3 regions of the Paenarthrobacter sp. PAE-2 genome follow, and region 2 is predicted to be linked to each of the others. Evidence: predicted binding sites of a transcription regulator. Region 2 holds the regulator's gene; each other region holds the start of a gene.

Region 1 (6,561 bases), on a different contig from region 2:
GGTGCCGCGTGCACAGGAACTGGCTCCGCAGCTGCTCCGGAGGCTCCGGAGAAACCGGGGCCGGTGGGCGCTGCCACGCCTTGCTGATAGGCGGTTGCAACGGCCCTGGCGCGTTCGTCCGCGGCCTCGTTGAGCTCATGGCCTGCATGGCCCTTGACCCATTCAAAGGTGTACTTGCGCCCTGCGATCGCGCGATCGATGTCCTTGAGGAGATCGACATTCAACACGGGTTTACCGTCGGCCTTGCGCCAGCCCTTGCGCTTCCACCCCGGCATCCACTTGGTGATGCAGTTGATGACATATTGGCTGTCGCAGAGAATCCGCAGCTCTTCGTGCGGGATGTGGGCGGTGGAACGGAAGAGGTCCAGCACCGCCATCAGTTCGCCCATGTTGTTGGTTCCGTGGGGCCATCCACCGGCGCGCCAACAGGAGTCGTCAACATACCAGGCCCATCCGGCCGGCCCGGGATTACCGAGGGCAGAACCATCGGCGGCAGCAATAATCGTCATGCAATCAATCCTGCCAGACCTCACAGACACTGAAGCCGCGTCACTCCTCCATCGTGACCGCGGGAACCATGCCAAGTCGCCGCAATTCTCCCCACGAACTGGACGTATTCGCGGCTTTTCGCCGATCCACGCGTCAAAGGAGCCCTGGCAGGAAACGCCGACGGCGGCCCCCACCCGAAGGTGAGGACCGCCGTCGTCGTTGCTAAGCGTGATGCTGCAGGACAGGAGGCTTAGAAGCCGCCCATGCCGCCCATCTCGTCGCCGCCCGGAGCCGGAGCGTTCTTCTCCGGCTTGTCAGCAACAACAGCCTCGGTGGTCAGGAAGAGACCAGCGATGGAAGCTGCGTTCTGGAGGGCCGAACGGGTGACCTTTACGGGGTCGTTGACGCCGGCAGCCAGCAGGTCTTCGTAGACGCCGGAGGCAGCGTTCAAGCCGTGGCCCGAAGGCAGGCCGCGAACCTTGTCCACCACAACGCCCGGCTCCATGCCTGCGTTGAAAGCGATCTGCTTCAGCGGTGCGTCGATGGCAACCTTGACGATGTTGGCACCCGTTGCCTCGTCACCCTGCAGCGTGAGGTTGGCGAATGCCTTGGCGCCTGCCTGGATGAGGGCAACACCACCACCGGCAACGATGCCTTCTTCAACGGCAGCCTTCGCGTTGCGGACGGCGTCCTCAATACGGTGCTTGCGTTCCTTGAGCTCAACTTCGGTAGCGGCACCGGCCTTGATGACTGCAACGCCGCCGGCCAGCTTGGCCAGGCGTTCCTGCAGCTTCTCGCGGTCGTAGTCGGAATCGGAGTTCTCGATCTCGGCGCGGATCTGGGCAACACGGCCGGCGATCTGCTCGGCGTCGCCAGCACCTTCAACGATGGTGGTCTCGTCCTTGGTGACAACAACCTTGCGGGCGGTGCCGAGGAGCTCCAGTCCAGCGTTCTCCAGCTTGAGGCCTACCTCTTCGGAGATGACCTGGCCACCGGTGAGGATGGCGATGTCGGCCAGCTGGGCCTTGCGGCGGTCACCGAAGCCCGGAGCCTTGACGGCAACGGACTTGAAGGTGCCACGGATCTTGTTGACGATCAGGGTGGCCAGGGCCTCGCCCTCGATGTCTTCGGCGATGATCAGCAGCGGCTTGTTGGACTGCATGACCTTCTCCAGAACCGTGACGAGTTCCTTCACGTTGGAGATCTTGGAGTTGACGATCAGGATGTACGGGTCTTCGAGGACCGTTTCCTGGCGCTCAGCGTCGGTGACGAAGTAAGCGGAGATGTAACCCTTGTCGAAGCGCATGCCCTCGGTGAGTTCCAGCTCCAGGCCGAAGGTGTTGGATTCCTCGACCGTGATGACGCCTTCCTTGCCCACCTTGTCCAGGGCTTCGGCGATCAGTGCACCGATTTCCTGGTCACCGGCGGAGATGGAAGCCGTAGCTGCGATCTCTTCCTTGGTTTCGATTTCCTTGGCGGAAGCAAGCAGTTCGCTGATAACAGCGTCCACTGCCTTCTCGATGCCGCGCTTCAGGGACAGCGGGTCGGCGCCGGCAGCAACGTTGCGCAGGCCTTCCTTGACCAGGGCCTGTGCGAGGACAGTAGCGGTGGTGGTACCGTCGCCAGCGACGTCATCCGTCTTCTTGGCAACTTCCTTGACCAGCTCAGCACCGATCTTCTCGTAAGGATCGTCCAGCTCGATCTCCTTGGCGATGGAAACACCATCGTTGGTGATCGTGGGAGCGCCCCACTTCTTTTCGAGGACGACGTTGCGTCCACGCGGGCCGAGGGTGACCTTGACGGCGTCAGCGAGGGTGTTCAGGCCCCGCTCGAGGCCGCGGCGTGCCTCTTCATCAAATGCAATGATCTTGGCCATAACGGCGGTAGTCCTTTCGGGACAGTCGTTAAGAAGGTACCTGTCAGATGGGATGCCCGCGACGGACGGCCCTTCGCTCGCGGCCTCTGTATGCCCCGCGCTCCGGACCTCACCCCATCAGGGTGTTTCTTGTTCCTCCTTGGCAGCGGCGGTAATCCCTGCTCCGCGGACGGGGCCGGAATTAGCAGTCGATGCGTAGGAGTGCTAAATCAATAATTAGCACTCGACCGTGGAGAGTGCAAGCAGGAAGGCCTCGCTGCTACCCACAGCGAGGCCCATTCAGCCGAAAGCTGAGCCGCTAGGCTACACGCACGCTTTCAGCCTGCGGCCCCTTGAGGCCTTCGCCGAGTTCGAACTCCACGCGTTGCCCCTCTTCCAAGGCGCGGTAACCGTCCATCTGGATCGCCGACCAATGGACAAAAACGTCGTCGCCGGAATCATCCACAGTGATGAAGCCGTACCCTTTTTCGGCGTTGAACCACTTGACGGTCCCCAAAGCCATAATGCCCACACTTTCACAGAAGCTGTTGCCGGCAGCCGGGATCTCCGCGCCGGAATTCATCCACTGTAACCACTGTCACGGCCGGTTCGCTGCTCCCGGCCAGTGAGGGGCTGCTTTTGTTATTGAGGCTTAACCGAGTTCTGCCGGATGGACTCCGGATCCCTGTATTTTCGGCTCTTTACTGGTAGCCGGGTCCCACTACGACGACCAAGGGCTGCTGCACGTCCGGGGACTCCACAACGGTGGTGATGCCCAGCAGGGAAGCTACGGCATCGGCGTTCGCCTTCTGCTTCGGAGCGTTGTAGAAGACCACGGACGTCTGCTGCGGAAGTCCTCCCCAGTTTCCTACCGCGCCCAGCGCCCATCCGTCTCCCTGAACCAACCCGGCGACGCGGCTGGCCAGCCCGGCGGTGGCAGTGCCGTTGTAGACAGCCACTGCAGTCGTCTTGTCGACAGGAGCCGAAGAAGGCGTTGCAGACGGCGACTCCGAGGCAGTCGTGTCCGGAGTGGGTTCGCCCGAAGCGATAGGCGCGCTCTCCGACGTCGTGGGTGTTGCCGAAGGTGCCGCCTCGCTCTGCTGTGCGGCCGGCGTCGAGGTGCTGGAAGATGCCGAGGGCGCCACGATGCCCAGCCGCGGAAGGATCAGGAATGCCACCAGGCCAAGAACCAAGGCCACGGCGCCCACAGTGAGGACCGGCCACAGAGTAGGCCGCGGCGTTTCCGTGGCGTCCCTGTGCACACCCTGACGGGACGTGTTTTGCGGAACCCGGTCGAATTCATCCTTGGCATATTTGGTCATGGTGAAGCGTTGTCCTTGCTGGTTGCTGCTGACAGTTCAGCCGTGCGAATTATGCGTCGGACCCCAAGCGACGCGCTGTGCGCGCACGTTGGCGCGACGTACGTAGTCTACGCAGTCTCTTGACCAGCATGGGATCGTGGGCCAAGGCTTCCTCGGTATCGATCAGCGCATTCAGGATCTGGTAATAGTGCGTTGCGGAGAGATCAAACAGTTCGCGGATGGCCTGTTCCTTGGCCCCGGCGTACTTCCACCACTGCCGCTCCAGGGCCAGTATCTGCTGCTCGCGCTCACTCAACGGAGAATCTGCCCGAACACCTGCGGCCAGGTCTGCAAGGGCGAAACCGGTGCCCTGCTCCGCCATCGATTCCGGCGCGGGTTCGGCCACGGCACACTCCTCAAGACGCGGGTAAGGGGATTTCCTCCTCCCCATGTTACGGGCGAATAACACCACTGTCATTCGGAAGTGCCGCGCGTCACGGGAGACAATTGCCGGGTGACTGGTGAGGAAGCGCTCTTTGACTTGGAACCTGCAAGCCCCTCGGGTCAGGGCTTTGATGAACTGTTGGACACGCCGCTGGAGGACTTGATGGCGCCGGACTGGGCGCAGGCCCTGAGCCCGGTTGAGCCGCAGCTTCGCGCGGCACTGGGCTTCGTCGCTGCGCAGGCCGGGCAGGGAGCGCAGGTCCTTCCCGCCGCCGGCAATCTGCTGAGGGCTTTTCGTCAGCCGCTGGCCGACGTGAAGGTCCTGATACTGGGACAGGACCCGTACCCCACGCCGGGACACGCCGTCGGGCTTTCCTTCTCCGTCTCCCGGGAGACGCGGCCCATCCCCCGGAGCCTGGCCAATATCTACCGCGAACTTCACGACGACCTTGGACTGCCGCCACGCGTCCACGGCGACCTCAGTGCCTGGGCGCGGCAAGGAGTGCTGCTGTTGAACCGCGTCCTCAGCGTGAATGCCGGGAACGCAGGCTCGCACCGCGGCAAGGGATGGGAAACCGTCACGACGGCGGCCGTCAACGCCGTGGTGAACCGCGCCGACGCCGACGGGCAGCCTAAGCCGCTCGTGGCCGTTCTTTGGGGGAAGGACGCGGAGTCCGTGGGGCCACTGCTGAACGGGGCACCGTCGATTGTGTCCGCACATCCAAGTCCGTTGTCGGCGTCCCGCGGATTTTTTGGGTCCAAGCCCTTCAGCCGGACGAACGAGCTGCTGCGTGAACAGGGCGCCGAACCCGTCGACTGGGAACTCCCCGTCCTGTAGCCCCGCCTCCCCAGCGATCCTCTCTCACATCCCACCCCGTTCTGGTAATTCCTCTGGCACATCCCACCCCCTTCCGGTGATCCCTCTGGCACATCCCACCCCGTTCCGGTGATCCATCTGGCACTTACTACCCGGTCGGTAATGGGCTCGGGGGCGGGCGGAAGCCTGCAGCGGCAGGAAAAGTACACACGGCAAGGCCCGACGGCGGCACCCGGCCGAGCGCCGTCGTCGAACTATCCGGCGGGGGACGTGAAAGAGCAACACGAAAAACGCGTCGGGACGTGAAAGAGCGACGCACAAAACGCGTCGGGACGTGAAAGAGCAACGCGGAAAACGCGTCAGGACGTGAAAGAGCGACGCCGGCGGTATGTAACGTTCCGCGCATCCCCAGCAAATGTACAGTGAATCAGCTTAGGCTTGCCTTATGAATGCCGCCCTTCCCGTCACTTCGTCCGCCGACCGCAAAACGCGCCCCCAGGTCAACCTGACGGTGCTGCGCAAGGAGCGGTTGTCGCCGCACATGATCCGGATCATCGCGGGTGGCCCGGGATTCAAGGACTACGCGCAGAACGAGTACGTGGACAGGTACGTCAAGATCGTTTTCCCGCAGCCGGGCGTCGACTACGAGCTGCCGCTGGACCTGTGGGCCATCCGGGAATCCATGCCCCGCGAGCAGTGGCCCCATACCCGGACCTACACCATCCGCTGGGTCAATCTTGAAGCGCAGGAACTTGCCATCGACTTCGTGGTCCACGGCGATGAAGGCCTCGCCGGCCCTTGGGCAGCGGCGGCTGAACCCGGTGACGCGCTGACCTTCACAGGGCCCGGGGGTGCCTACAATCCGGCACCCGACGCCGACTGGTACCTCTTTGCCGGGGATGACGCCGCGATTCCGGCGATCGCCGCGTCCATTGAGGCGCTGGCACCGGAGGCGCGGGGCGTGGCGTTCCTCGAAGTAGACAGCGCCGACGACGTCCTTCAAATCACCGCCCCCGCCGGCGTCGAACTGAACTGGCTGCAGCGGAACGGGGTACCTGCCGGATCCAGCGAACTGCTGCTCGAATCCCTCCGGACCATGGAATGGCTTCCCGGACGGGTGGACGTCTTCGCCCACGGTGAGCGGGGCTATATGAAGGGCCTCCGCGAGATCTTCTTCGTGCAGCGCGGCCTGGAACGCTCCCAGGTCTCCCTGTCCGGCTATTGGGCCCAGGGTCGCGTGGAGGAAGTGTTCCAGGCCGAGAAGAAACTGCCTGTCGGCAAGATTTAGCCGACAGGCAGGACCAGCGCGACTTACCGGCGCCGCACCCTGCGCCGTTCGTTGCTGGACAGGCCCTTCGTCAAGGGTCGGGCCAAGTTGTCGCCAAGCACAATGCCGGCAGCGACGCCAAGGACAATCGCCGCCGCATTGAGCATGCCACCGGCACCCGCCAGGATGTCGCCGCCTTCGACCGTCAAGGCATACATTGACCGGAAGATCGTGAGGCCCGGCAGAAGGATCAACGCTGCCGGAACGGCGACCACGAGCTGCGGAGCACCAAGCTTCAGGGCCACGACGCGGCCCAACAAGCCGATGACCATCGCCGAGATGGCGGGCGACAAACGGTCACCAAGACCGAGTTCGCCAACGCCCCACA
Region 2 (6,561 bases):
GCAAGCTGAACATCTCTTCTTTTTCCTCGGGCTCGGCGTGGTCGAAGCCCAGCAGGTGGAGGATGCCGTGCGTCGTGAGCAGCAACATCTCGTCCTGGGTGGCGTGGCCTGCGTTGCGGGCCTGCACTTCGGCCACCTGCGGGCAGATGGCGATATCTCCGAGCATGCCCTGCGGCGTGGGCTTGTCCGGAGTCCCCGGCGTCAGCTCATCCATCGGAACCGAGAGGACATCGGTTGCTCCAGGCTCGTCCATGAGTTCGATGTGCAGCTTTTCCATGGCAGCTTCATCCACCAAAAGGATGGACAGTTCGGCCTGCGGGTGGATATACAGGCGTTCGAAGATGAACCGGGACAGTGTTACCAGCTGTTCCTCGTCCACCTCCACGCCGGACTCGTTGTTGACTTCAATGCTCATTTGCGTTCTCCACGTTTGTGTTGTGCGCCGGCCGCTGCTACGGGCCGGTGGGCGTCATCCCACTTGCTGTACGCGGAAACGATGTCTGCCACAAGGCGGTGCCGGACGACGTCGCCGGCCTCAAGGATCGAGAAATTGACGTCGTCGATCCCCGTGAGGATTTCCCGGACAATGCGCAGGCCGGAGGTGGCACCGAACGGCAAATCGATCTGGGTCACATCGCCGGTGACAACCATCTTCGAGCCGAACCCAAGCCTGGTGAGGAACATCTTCATCTGCTCAGGCGTGGTGTTTTGTGCCTCGTCCAAAATGATGAAGGCATCGTTCAGGGTGCGGCCACGCATGTAGGCGAGCGGGGCAACTTCAATGGTCCCCGCCGCCATGAGCCGCGGAATCGATTCAGGGTCCATCATGTCGTGCAAAGCGTCATACAACGGCCGAAGATAGGGATCGATCTTGTCACTCAGGGTTCCGGGCAGGAAGCCAAGCCGCTCCCCCGCTTCCACCGCCGGCCGGGTCAGGATGATCCTGCTGACTTCCTTGTTCTGGAGCGCTTGCACGGCTTTCGCCATTGCCAGGTACGTCTTGCCGGTACCGGCAGGACCGATGCCGAAGATCACCGTGTTCCCGTCGATGGCATCGACGTAGTTCTTCTGGTTCAGGGTCTTGGGCCGGATGGTCCTGCCCCTGCTGGACAGGATGTTGTGGGTCAGCACGTCCACGGGGTTCTGCACGGACTGGGAACGCAGGAGGGAAACCAGCTGCTGCAGCACATCCGGAGTGACCACGGTTCCCTTGGCCACCAGCCCCCGGACTTCCTCCAGGAGCCGCATGATCCGCGGAATAACAGTCGAAGGCCCGGACATGGACAGCTCGTTGCCACGAACGTGGAAATTGACGTCGGGAAACTGATCCTCGATGTAGCGCAAGGCCTCATCATGGCTGCCCAGCGAGTGAATCATTTGATCGGAGTTGTCGAACGTGACGATTTCCGTGCGCGTGCCCGGTAGCGTGTGCGGGAACTCGGTGGCCGCGGCGTTTCCGTTTCCGGTCCGCAACCGCCCATTCAGGGATTCACTCATAGTGCTGGCCGTACGGCCTGATCTCCTCCGGTTGGTTCAGTCATTATCCATATGTCCGTGGTGCGCCCATCCTCACGGATGCCCGCCTGCGGGAATGCCTCCAATCCTACGCCAGCAGACCGCAGCCCGGCCCCTTTCCGTGGGGGCTTTCACAGCATCGAATCAAGGCCGTTACGAATTTGTCTCAACTCGGCATCGGGCCGATATCAATCCTGTTGCAGTTGCCCCGGTACCCCCAAAAGCCGGCAGGACGCCGTCGTTCATGTGCCAAGCTGACAAAGCAGGAAGAAGCAGGAACAACACTGTACGCACTACCGGCCGCCCGGAAACGTCGGCCGCGAGGCAAGGAACCCCCATCACCAAGCCGGCAAACAACCAGCAAGGCGCGCAGCGGCGGAGAAAATCCGCAGTAGCGGCGCCTGCGATGCTTGCTGTCCTTTTGCTGACGGGCTGCATAGCCAACGGCGGCAACACACCGGCCACCTCGGGACCTCCCATCAGCGTCCAGGACGCTCCCGCCAGCAATGCCCCCCTTGAGACAACCCAGGCTTCGACCAAAATTCCCGTCTATTGGATCGGGCGCAGCAAGGACAACGTCTACCTGTACCGAGAGTTCAGGGACATCTCCGGCGATGAGAACCCGGTGACCACGGCGCTTCGGATCATGATGGCGCAGAAGCCCTTGGACCACGACTTCTTCACGCCATGGCAGGATCCCGGAAGCCTGGCCACTTCCATCTCCGGCAAGAACGTCATCACAGTGGACATCTCCCGGGATGCGTTCAACGCCAACCTCGACGCCGGGATGGCCCAAAGAGCCGTACAGCAGCTGGTCTACACGGCGTCGGCGGCGGCGTCCTCCTCGGGCCTGATCAACTCGGGCCAGCAGATCCAGGTAGTCATCCTGGTGGACGGGCACACGGACTTCATGGCGTTCGGGCAGGTGAAGCTGGGCCAGCCCATGGCACGTGATGCATCACTGGTAGCGCCGCTGTGGATCATCGATCCTCAGGAAGACGCCTCGGTGCCCGCGGGTGCGGTGAAGTTCAACGGGCGCAGCACCGACAGTTCAAAGCCCGTGAACTGGCAGATCCTCCAGGACAACGGCTCCGGAACGCGGATCAGCAAGCTCACCGGCCAGGCGAAGCCGACCGGAGATCCCGGACAGTACGGGGTTTTCTCCTTTGGGGCCACGCTGAAGCCCGGCAAGTATGAACTCCGGGTTGTCCAGGTGGATGAATCCGGCCGCGCAGACGAGACCACCCTGGACACCCGCCTCTTCAAGGTCGAGTAAGACGTGGCCCGGGTGGTTGGGCCGGTCCGCCGCCCGCTAGCGCCAGCGGCCCAGGATATCGCTCAACAGAACGACGGCGGCTGGTCCGGCCGTTGACGATCGCAAGACGTGGTGGCCCAAAAGCGCCGTCACCGCGCCGGCATCGCTGAGCCTGGTCACCTCACGGGGAGCCATCCCACCCTCTGGACCGACGATCAGGAGGACTTCCCCCGCGGCGTCCGGGCCGCTGTCCGCGAGGATCCCGGCCTCCTCAATCACCGAACGCAGGGAGTTCTTGGCATCCTCGTGGAGGATCACCGCCAGGTCCGCCGCGGCTGCCGCTTTGGCCAAGGCTGTTGTGTCCACCAGGTTCCTGACCTCAGGAATCCAGGCCCGGCGTGCTTGTTTCGCTGCTGCGGTCACTACGGACTGCCACTTTGCGTGCGCTTTCGCGGCGCGATCGCCCTTCCACCGCACAATGGAGCGCTCCGCCTGCCAGGGGATCACAGCATCAATGCCGAGCTCGGTAGCCGTTTCGATGGCGAGTTCGTCGCGGTCTCCTTTGGCCAGCGCCTGCACGAGCACCAACCGGACAGCGGGACGTTCCTCAAAGGCTACTTCTTCCGCAACCACGGACAGCAAGCCTTGCCCTGCCTCGGAGACCCTACCCGTCAGCCTGGCGCCCGCACCATCGGAAATATCCACCGGTTCGCCTGCGGACAGACGCTTCACTGTCACGGCGTGCCGCGCCTCCGGGCCCTCCAGGACAAAGACGGACCCGGACACCAATCCGTCAAGGCTGCCGGTGGGGGCGAAGAATACGGGGTTGCTCACCGCTACAGGTTACCGAGCTTGTCCCGCAGCTTTGCGAACATCCCGCCGCTGGCAACGAGCTTCCCGTCCGTGAACTGTTCTCCGCGGAGTTTGGCGAGTTGACGGAGCAGGTCTTCCTGGGCGGCGTCCAGCTTGGTTGGCGTCTCCACGTGCAGGTGCACTTTGAGGTCGCCGCGGCCGTAACCGCGAAGATGCGTCACGCCGAGCCCGCGCAGGGTGATGATCTCGCCGGACTGCGTACCGGCCTTCACATCGATCTCCTGCGGACCGTCGAAGGTCTCCAGGGTCAACTCCGTGCCCAGGGCGGCTGCAGTCATGGGTACACTTAGCGTGGCGTGGAGATCGTCCCCTTCGCGGATATAGGTGGAATCGCTGTTGACGCGGATCTCCACGTACAGGTCGCCTGCCGGACCACCGGCGGGGCCTGCCTCGCCCTGGCCGGACAGCTGGATACGGGTCCCCGTGGCCACACCGGCGGGTACTTTGATGGTGAGGGACCGGCGGCTGCGGATCCTGCCCTGGCCACTGCACTCGTTGCAGGGATCCTTGATGATGGTGCCGAATCCTTCACAGGATCCGCAGGGCGCGGTGGTCATGACCTGGCCCAGAATGGAGCGCACAGCGCGCTGGACCTGGCCACTGCCGCCACAAATGTCACAACGTTCCGGGTGGGTACCCGGACGGCAGCAGCTGCCGTCACAGGTGGGGCACACAACAGCCGTGTCCACTTCGAGCTTCTTGTTGACGCCGAACACGGCGTCCTTGAGATCAATGCGCACGCTGATGAGGGCGTCCTGGCCACGACGCACGCGGGACGCGGGACCTCCGTGACCCCCGCCCCCGCCGAAGAAGGTGTCGAAAATGTCCTGGAAGGCAAAGCCTTGCCCGGAATAGCCGCCGCCGAATCCGTTGTCCGTTCCGTTTTCATTGCCCGTGGCGTCGTACACCCTGCGTTTTTGCGGGTCTGACAGGACTTCGTAAGCGTGGGTCACGGCCTTGAAGCGTTCGGCGACATCCTCCCCCGGATTCACATCCGGGTGGAGCTTGCGCGCCAACTTGCGGTACGCCTTTTTGATCTCTTCCCCGGTGGCTTCCGGCGAGACTCCCAAAACGTCATAGTGGCTGCTCAAAGTCGGTATCTCTTCCTTGTTGTACTGCGGTCTTTGGTGACGGCCGGTTTCAGCCGCCGAGAATTCGGGAAAGGTAGCGCGCTACGGCGCGGACTGCCGCCATGGTGGTGGGGTAGTCCATACGGGTGGGACCGAGGATTCCAACCTTGGCGCCGGAACCGTAGCCGGTAGCCACCACGGAGGCCTCGGCCAGGCCGTCGTAGGGATTTTCCCGGCCGATGCTCACCGTCACGCCGCGCGGATCATCCCCCATGTCCGACAACAACCGGAGCATGACAACTTGTTCCTCAAGGGCCTCCAGCACGGGTCCTATGCTCAGGGGGAAGTCCACGTTGGAACGGGCGAGGTTGGCCGTGCCGGCCATCAGGATCCGCTCTTCCTTGCTGGTATCGCTGAGGGCCTGGAGTCCGTTGGCCAGCATCTGGGCGAGTCCCCGCAGCTCCGGCGGGCACAACGCCACCACGGACGGCAAGACCTGTGGAAGGAGGTCCATCTGCGTGCCTGCGATGCTGCCCAGGAAGCGTGAACGCAGCGCCATGAGGGCCTCGTTGGCAACGTCGGCACCGGCATCGATGACCTTCTGCCCAACGCTTCCAGTGTCGGCAATCAGCACCACGAGCACTTGCTTTGGCCCGAGGAGGACGAACTCCACATGGCGCACCACGGCGCGCTTGGAGTGCGGATACTGCACGACGGCGACCTGGTTGGTCAGCTGCGACAGGAGCCTGACGGTCCGCTCAAGGATGTCGTCAATATCATCCGGACCCTCAAGCAGGGAGTGGATGGCACGACGCTCAGCGGCCGACAGGGGCTTAACCTGGGAGATCCGGTCCACGAACAGGCGGTAGCCCTTGTCCGTCGGAATACGGCCGGCGCTGGTGTGTGGTGCTGCGATCAGCCCCTCTTCTTCAAGCACCGCCATGTCGTTGCGGATGGTCGCACTGGATACGCCCAGGTGGTGGCGTTCTACCAGGGCCTTGGAACCAACAGGCTCCCGCGAATGTACGTAGTCCTCAACAATGGCACGCAGAACTTCGAGTTTGCGTGGCTCACTCATTCCAACACCTCCTGACAGACCATCCGGCCCATGCACTGATGCACGAGGGACCTTCAGCTGACCCTTTTGCTTAGCACTCGACATGCCCAAGTGCTAACAAGTCTAGTATGGGCCACCGCGTTGCTAGCATTGAAACCGCCCGCGCAGACATCCATGGCAGGCCCGGCGGCGACTGCGGCCCGGCAGCCGTCCAAGCCCGAAGAGTTAGGTCATTCCTTGGCTTATGACACCTGGGGTCCACAGGACCTGACCGCTCCTGCCCAACGCCGGCTACCGGAGGTACCCGTGCAACGCGGGATGGTGCTGGAGGATGCCCAATCCGGTTGGGTGGGTGCGGTCACCCGCGTGGAAAAGTCCGGCGGGATGCACATCGTAGCCCTCGAAGACCGGCGCGGAAAAACCAAGTCCTTCCAGCTGGGCTTCGGCTTCCTGCTGGAAGGTCAGCCCATCCGGCTCCTGCCTCCCGCGCCCAAGGCACCCGCCACTGCAGCCTCCCCCACACGGACAGCCTCGGGTTCCGTGCGCGTCAGTGGCCAACGCGCCCAGGTGGCCAAAGCGAGCCGTATCTGGGTGGAGGGCAAGCACGATGCGGAACTCGTGGAAAAAGTATGGGGTGACGACCTCCGCGTGGAGGGCATCGTCGTCGAGCCCCTGCACGGGGTGGATGACCTCAAAGCCGCGATAGCAGCCTTCAACCCCGGCCCGGGGCGCAAGCTGGGAATCCTCGTGGACCACCTCGTAGCCGGCTCCAAGGAATCGCGGATCGCCGC
Region 3 (6,561 bases), on a different contig from region 2:
CCGGCCTGCCCGTTCGCAAACCCGCACCACAACGCTACGAGCACGAGAACCCCGGGGACCTGATCCACGTGGACATCAAGAAGCTCGGGCGCATCCCGGACGGCGGTGGACACCGCGCCCTCGGACGGGCGAAGGGTCGACGCAACCGCAGGGCGGGAACCGGCTACGCCTACCTGCACCACGCGGTCGATGACCACTCCCGTTTGGCGTACTCCGAAATCCTCAATGACGAGACAAAAGAGACCGCATCCGCCTTCTGGCTGCGAGCCGTCGCATTCTTCGCCGCGCACGGAATTACCGTCAAAGCCGTGCTGACCGACAACGGATCGTGCTACCGCTCCCGGGCCTTCGCCGCGGCCCTGGGCCCGCACATCAAACACCGACGCACCCGGCCTTACCGGCCACAGACCAACGGCAAGGTAGAGCGCTTCAACCGCACCCTCGCCACCGAATGGGCCTACGCCCGCCCCTACGTTTCAGAAGCCGAGCGCGCTGCCACCTACCTGGACTGGCTCCACCACTACAATCAGCACAGAACCCATACCGGCATCGGAGGCAAAACCCCCATCAGCCGCGTTCACAACCTCCGTGGGAATTACATCTAGGGCGCCGGGCCATGCAAGGACTCACCCGGGCGGACGTCGCACTCCGCATCGACCATGGCCTGGACAACAGTGCACAACTACCAGCCAGTCGGAGTCTGCGCGCTATTATCAGGGCGAACGTCCTGACACTCTTCAATGGCCTGGTTTTTGCGGCCTTTGCGATGCTGCTCGTCCTGGGGCAATGGCAGGATGCACTCTTCGGGCTCGCCGCGATGGGAAACATCATCATCGGCGTGGTCCAGGAGTACCGGGCCAAACGGGCACTGGACCGTTTGGCCATCCTGCACAGTGCGCAGGCAACTGTGCTCCGGGACGGGACGGAACAAGTGATCCCGGGACGGGACCTCGTCAAGGATGACATTGTGGTTCTGGGCGCCGGGGACCAGCTGTCTGCCGACGCCGTCAGCCTTGGCCACGGCAGCCTCGACGTCGACGAATCACTCCTGACGGGCGAATCCGAACCCGTCCGGAAGAGTGCCGGCCAGGTCCTGCTGTCGGGTTCATTGGTGGTGTCCGGATCAGGGTTCGCCCGGATCACCACCGTGGGCCTTGAGACCTTCGCCCAACGCATCGCGACGGAAGCCAAACGCTTCTCGCTCGTGACCTCCGAAATCCGCTCCGGAATCAATAAGGTCCTGAAAGCCATCGCATGGCTTGTCCTTCCGTTGTCCGCATTGGTCCTCAATTCCCAAATGATCCAGCACGGCGGATGGAACGCGGCGCTCGCGTCCGGCGACTGGAAGGAAGGCGTGGTGCCGGCTGTGGCCAGCACCATCGCGATGATCCCCTTGGGCTTGGTCCTGCTGACCAGCGTGGCGTTCGCCGTCGGGGCGATCCGGCTGGTCAGGCTGCGGGTCATCGTCCAGGAACTGGCCGCCGTGGAGGTCTTGGCGAGGGTTGACGTCCTGTGCCTGGATAAGACCGGGACACTGACGGACGGCCGGATGGTTTTCGACGCAGTCCATCTGCTCGGACCGGAGGAAGAATTTCCGGATTGGCGGGACGCCTTGGAATGCTTCGGTGCCATCCAGCGTACAAACGCGACCGCCCGCGCCTTGAAGGCAGCCTTTCCGCCGCGAAGCGCCCAACCTCCCCTCGCCTCGGTACCTTTCGACCCTGCGCGGCGCTGGAGCTCCGTCACGCTCGCGGGTGCCTCAGGAGCGCCCCGGACGTGGCTCCTGGGCGCCCCCGGGGTTGTTCTTGGCACGGCTGAAGAGGCGCGTGGACGCGCTACCGCCTTGGCCTCCTCCGGCCTCCGGACCCTGGCTCTGGTACTGGCTGCAGGAAACGACGCCGGCGGTACCGGCGGGACTCCTTCTCCCGCCGGCGCTTCACCGGTGCTGCTCGTCACGTTTCGGGAATCGATACGGGAGGACGCCTCGGCCACGCTGGACTACTTCCGGCAACAGGGCGTGCAGATCAAGATCTTTTCCGGCGACGATCCCCGGACAGTGGGACTGCTGGCCGGGAGGTTCGGACTGGGTGGCCGCCCTGCCTGTGACGCCACAACACTCCCCGCGGATCCTGAAGCCCTGGCATCCTGTGTCCAGGACAATGACGTGTTTGGCCGGGTAGGCCCCCACCAGAAGAAGGACCTGATCCAGGCCCTTCAAAGGAAAGGCCACACCGTTGCCATGACCGGTGACGGCGTCAATGACATCCCCGCACTCAAGGTTGCCGACCTGGGCATCGCGATGGACACGGCCGCCCCGGCAACCAAAGCCGTGGCACGGCTGGTCCTGCTCGATGGACGCTTCAGCCGCCTGCCAGGCATTGTGGCCGAAGGGCGCCGGGCCATCAACAACATGGAACGGGTATCGATGCTCTTCCTCAGCAAGACCGCCTACGCCACGGTCCTGGCCGTGGCCTGCGGATTGTTGCTGCAGCCGTATCCTTTCCTCCCCCGCCAGCTGTCCGCCGTCGATGGCCTGACCATTGGATTGCCGGCGTTCTTCCTGGCCCTCCTGCCCAGCAGCCGTCGCTACGTCCCGGGCTTTCTGAAGCGTTCCCTGTCCTTCGCGATACCGGCAGGAGTCATCACGGCCACTGCCATTCTTGGGGTCAACACCTATGCGTCCCTCAGCGGCGATCACAGTGTCCTGACAAGCCGTTCGGCCACCACCATCACCTTGACCATCATCGGATCGTGGATCCTGGCTGTGACTTCCCGGCCCCTGAACGCAACGAAGGTACCGGTTCTGGCGGGATGCTATGTGGGGATGGCAGCGGTGATGGGCCTTGATTTCCTCCGCGGGTTCTTCCTGCTCGAATGGCCTCCACCTGACCTGCTGCTGGTCTCGGTGCTGACCGCGCTGGCGGCAAGTGCCGCCGTCGAGCTTGTGGGACGGTACGTTACCCGCGGCAACCACGGTGCGGACGTGACTTTCGCCTCTGGAAGGCGGGAAGGGTCCGTGCGAGCCTCCTGATATCCGACGACGAGGAAGAGTCATGCGTGCATGGTGGGTTGATGTGCCGGGGAAGATAGCGGACAGGCCTTTGAGGATGGGCGAACGCGAGGACCCGCGGCCCGGGCCGGGCGAGGTACTCCTGCGCGTGGATGTGTGCGGTGTCTGCCGCACCGATCTCCATCTCGCCGAGGGCGACCTTCCGCCCCGCCACGCCGGGGTGATCCCCGGCCACGAAGCCGTAGGCACGGTCGTGGAAAGTTTCAGCGGAGGCCGCTTCTCTCCCGGGGACAGAATCGGCGTCGCGTGGCTCGGCCAGACCTGTGGCCACTGCCCCTACTGCCGGCGCGGCCAGGAGAATCTCTGCTTGGCGCCTCGATTCACGGGGTGGGACCGTGACGGCGGCTTTGCCGACCATATGACGGTGAATGAGGACTTCGCCTATGCCTTGCCTGCGCGCTTCACCAACGAACAAGCGGCACCGCTCCTGTGCTCGGGGATCATTGGCTACAGGGCTCTGGAACGGGCTGCGCTACCGCCGGGAGGGAGGCTGGGCATCTATGGCTTCGGTGGGTCCGCCCACTTGACGGCCCAAATCGCCATCAGCAAAGGCGCGTCCGTCTACGTCATGACCCGATCGGCACAAGCCCGGGACCTGGCCCTCAGCCTCGGAGCGGTTTATGCCGGCGACGCCTACGATGCTCCGCCGGTCCCCCTGGACTCAGCCATTCTTTTTGCTCCCGTGGGCGAACTGGTTCCGGTGGGCCTGCGGGCGTTGGATCGCGGCGGAACCTTGGCCATTGCCGGCATCCACCTCACGGACATCCCGTCCCTCAATTACCAGAACGAACTCTTCTATGAACGGCAGATCCGCAGCGTCACCGCCAACACCCGGGCCGACGGCACCGCTTTCCTGGCCCTGGCCGCGGAGATCGGCCTGGCCCCTACCGTCACCACCTACGACTTCACGGACGCGGACCGTGCGCTGGAGGATCTGGCCAACGACCACATCACCGGCGCTGCCGTGCTGAAGATGCGCTGACAGATGCGCTGACAGATCCACCGACGCCGGTTCCGGTCCGGCGCCTGGGGGGACGATCCGGCGTGTGGGGGCCAGGGGCAACGTCAGGTGTGAGTCTCAGTGTCCTCTCCACCCAGCCGGCGCTCCAGCTTTTCTTCCGCGGCCTCCCGGCGTTTGCCGATGCGGAGCATCCTTTGGACCAGGGGGCTGCCTTGGAGCGGGAGACCCGTTAGCCTCTTGCGGGAACGCCCTTTTCCCTGGCCGTCGTTGGGCCGTTGGGGCTCTGACTCCGGGTTGACCCGTCCACCCATCACTGACTCCTCCCTGCACCCGGCAATTCCGCGGGCATATCCCCATCCTGCAGCAGTCCCCGGCGCAGGGTAAGGGCCGGAAGACCCCGGCGGGGGCGGGGACTTTGGACTCTGGAAGCCGCGCTGCCGAAGCGAAAAGCTGGTACTGCCGGGAAAGGTTCCGCGGCGGATAAGAGATGGAGGCTGGCATGACCGAGCTGACGAAATGGCTTGATGCGCGTCGCTCACCGATGGAGCTTATCGAGAGATTGTTCGACGGCGACAGCACCGCCGGGGGGATCAAAGTGGAGGAAGTGGTTGACGGGAATACGTTGGTGATCCGTGCCGAACTTCCCGGCATCGACCCGGAAAAGGACGCGGAGATCACCGTCTCCGACGGCGGCCTGACCATCCGGGCCGAACGCCAGGAAAAGAAGGAGCACAAGGAGAAGGACAGCTACCGCTCGGAGTTCCGGTACGGCTCCTTTGTCCGCCGCATACCTTTGCCGGACGGCGTGAAGGAAGGCGACGTGACCGCTTCCTACAAGGACGGCGTCCTCGAAGTACGGGCACCCATCCCGGAAAAGACAGCGACAGCTTCGCCCTCGAAGGTTCCCATCACCAGGAGTTGAGAACGTGCTACGGGCAGGTGCGGATGGGATGGCACCTGCCCGGCCTGTCGTCAGCCACCACTATCAGTACACCCATAGGGGTATACCATGGAGGGCAGCAACCCACCGATGGAGCACCCTCATGGAACTGAACCCCACCGAACTCACACCTGTAATCAACCGCCTCAAGCGCGCACAGGGGCAGCTCGCCGCCGTCACCCGCATGTTGGAAGAAGGCCGTGACTGCAAAGACGTCGTCACCCAGCTCGCCGCCGTTTCGAAGGCGCTGGACCGGGCCGGCTTCGCCATCATCGCCACGGGCCTGGAGCAGTGCATCATCCAGGAGGACCAAACGATGGACAGGAAAGAGCTGGAGAAGCTGTTCCTCTCCCTCGCCTGACGCCCGACGCCCGATAGTAGGGCAGCAGGGCAGGTCACCCGAACAGCATTTCGGCCTCCAAATACCGGTCCTCCGGGACCGTGTGCAGCTCACCAATCGCGGCAGCAAGGTCAACAGTGGTGATCTCCGTGCCCCGCGAGGAAACCATCACGCCCCACTCCCCCTTGGATGCTGCACGGACGGCCGCCATTCCCAACCGCGTTGCCAGGACCCTGTCGAATGCCGTGGGCGCCCCACCCCGTTGGATGTGCCCCAAGACCGTTGCCCTGCATTCGATTCCCGTCAGTTCCTGGAGCTGTTCCTCCAAGAGGTATCCGATCCCACCCAAGCGCGGACGGCCAAAGGTATCGAGTCCGCGCGGGAAGTAGGGAGCATCCTGGCCTGATGGAACGTAGGCCTCTGCCACCACCACCAGAGGTGCCCTGCCCCTGTTCCGGGCTGACAGGACCCACGCCGCTGCCTGCTCCAGGCTCACCCGGCGTTCCGGGATCAGGATGGCGTGCGCTCCGGCGGCCATGCCTGCATGAAGGGCAATCCAGCCGGCGTTGCGCCCCATGACCTCGGCAATCATGCACCTGTGGTGGGATTCGCCGGTGGTGCGCAGCCGATCGATCGCTTCGGTGGCCGTTTGCACGGCGGTGTCGAACCCGAAGGTGTAGTCCGTTGCGCTGAGGTCGTTATCGATGGTCTTGGGGACGCCGATGACTTTGATACCCGATTCGCCCAGGATCCGGGCAGCTGCGAGGGTGCCTTCTCCCCCCACCGCAATCAAGCCATCAACCTGGCCGCGCTCCAAGGATGCGATGACTGCCGGGGCTCCCCCGGACGTGATGGGGTTGGTCCGTGAGGTTCCCAGTATTGTTCCGCCCAGGCGCGAAAGGCCCCTGACCGATTCAAGGGTCAGGGGAACAGTGTTGTTGCTGAGCACACCGCTCCAACCGTCCAGGTAGCCCACGAAGTCATACTGCCCGGTCCGGACCCCGGCCAGGACTGCTCCCCGGATGACGGCATTGACGCCCGGGCAGTCGCCGCCGCTCGTCAGGATCCCCAACCTTCTCATCGCGATCCCGCCTGCAGCCTGAAACTCCGGCTCTCTCCTGCCGGCAGCATCAGTGTTTGGTCGCGGACCTGGATCCGGAGCGGAGGAGCGCTGCCGGGAGAGGACGTGACCCGGATCCGTTCTGTGGTCAGTTCGATGTCCAGCCAGTGTCCCTGGGTCTTCACCGTGA

What was found. The regulator HrcA, encoded in region 2, represses chaperone genes, less so after heat shock. The targets are predictions, from matches to a motif close to TTNGCACTCGNNNNNNNCGAGTGCNAA.
Region 1: a site for HrcA is predicted at 2,547-2,573, ahead of groL (chaperonin GroEL). Genes of this name have one in related genera too.
Region 3: a site for HrcA is predicted at 4,446-4,472, ahead of OCL88_RS02140 (Hsp20/alpha crystallin family protein). Genes of this name have one in related genera too.

The regions. Positions count from the first base shown of each region.
Region 1 is NZ_JAPDNV010000023.1:9,542-16,102, reverse strand. Features, by position in the region: gene OCL88_RS14230 (ribonuclease HI family protein) at 1-509, opposite strand, end outside; gene groL (chaperonin GroEL) at 740-2,365, opposite strand; gene OCL88_RS14220 (cold-shock protein) at 2,664-2,867, opposite strand; gene OCL88_RS14215 (LytR C-terminal domain-containing protein) at 3,046-3,666, opposite strand; gene OCL88_RS14210 (DUF3263 domain-containing protein) at 3,716-4,051, opposite strand; gene OCL88_RS14205 (uracil-DNA glycosylase) at 4,160-4,927, shown strand; gene OCL88_RS14200 (siderophore-interacting protein) at 5,352-6,194, shown strand; gene OCL88_RS14195 (threonine/serine ThrE exporter family protein) at 6,218-6,561, opposite strand, start outside.
Region 2 is NZ_JAPDNV010000008.1:75,936-82,496, reverse strand. Features, by position in the region: gene ybeY (rRNA maturation RNase YbeY) at 1-415, opposite strand, end outside; gene OCL88_RS07050 (PhoH family protein) at 412-1,497, opposite strand; gene OCL88_RS07045 (GerMN domain-containing protein) at 1,760-2,791, shown strand; gene OCL88_RS07040 (16S rRNA (uracil(1498)-N(3))-methyltransferase) at 2,828-3,604, opposite strand; gene dnaJ (molecular chaperone DnaJ) at 3,607-4,734, opposite strand; gene hrcA (heat-inducible transcriptional repressor HrcA) at 4,784-5,791, opposite strand; gene OCL88_RS07025 (DUF3097 domain-containing protein) at 6,008-6,561, shown strand, end outside.
Region 3 is NZ_JAPDNV010000003.1:52-6,612, forward strand. Features, by position in the region: partial or broken gene OCL88_RS02120 (IS481 family transposase) at 1-605, shown strand, start outside; gene OCL88_RS02125 (cation-translocating P-type ATPase) at 617-3,031, shown strand; gene OCL88_RS02130 (zinc-dependent alcohol dehydrogenase family protein) at 3,054-4,052, shown strand; gene OCL88_RS02135 (hypothetical protein) at 4,142-4,264, shown strand; gene OCL88_RS02140 (Hsp20/alpha crystallin family protein) at 4,531-4,953, shown strand; gene OCL88_RS02145 (metal-sensitive transcriptional regulator) at 5,075-5,332, shown strand; gene OCL88_RS02150 (6-phosphofructokinase) at 5,367-6,392, opposite strand; gene OCL88_RS02155 (HAD-IA family hydrolase) at 6,389-6,561, opposite strand, start outside.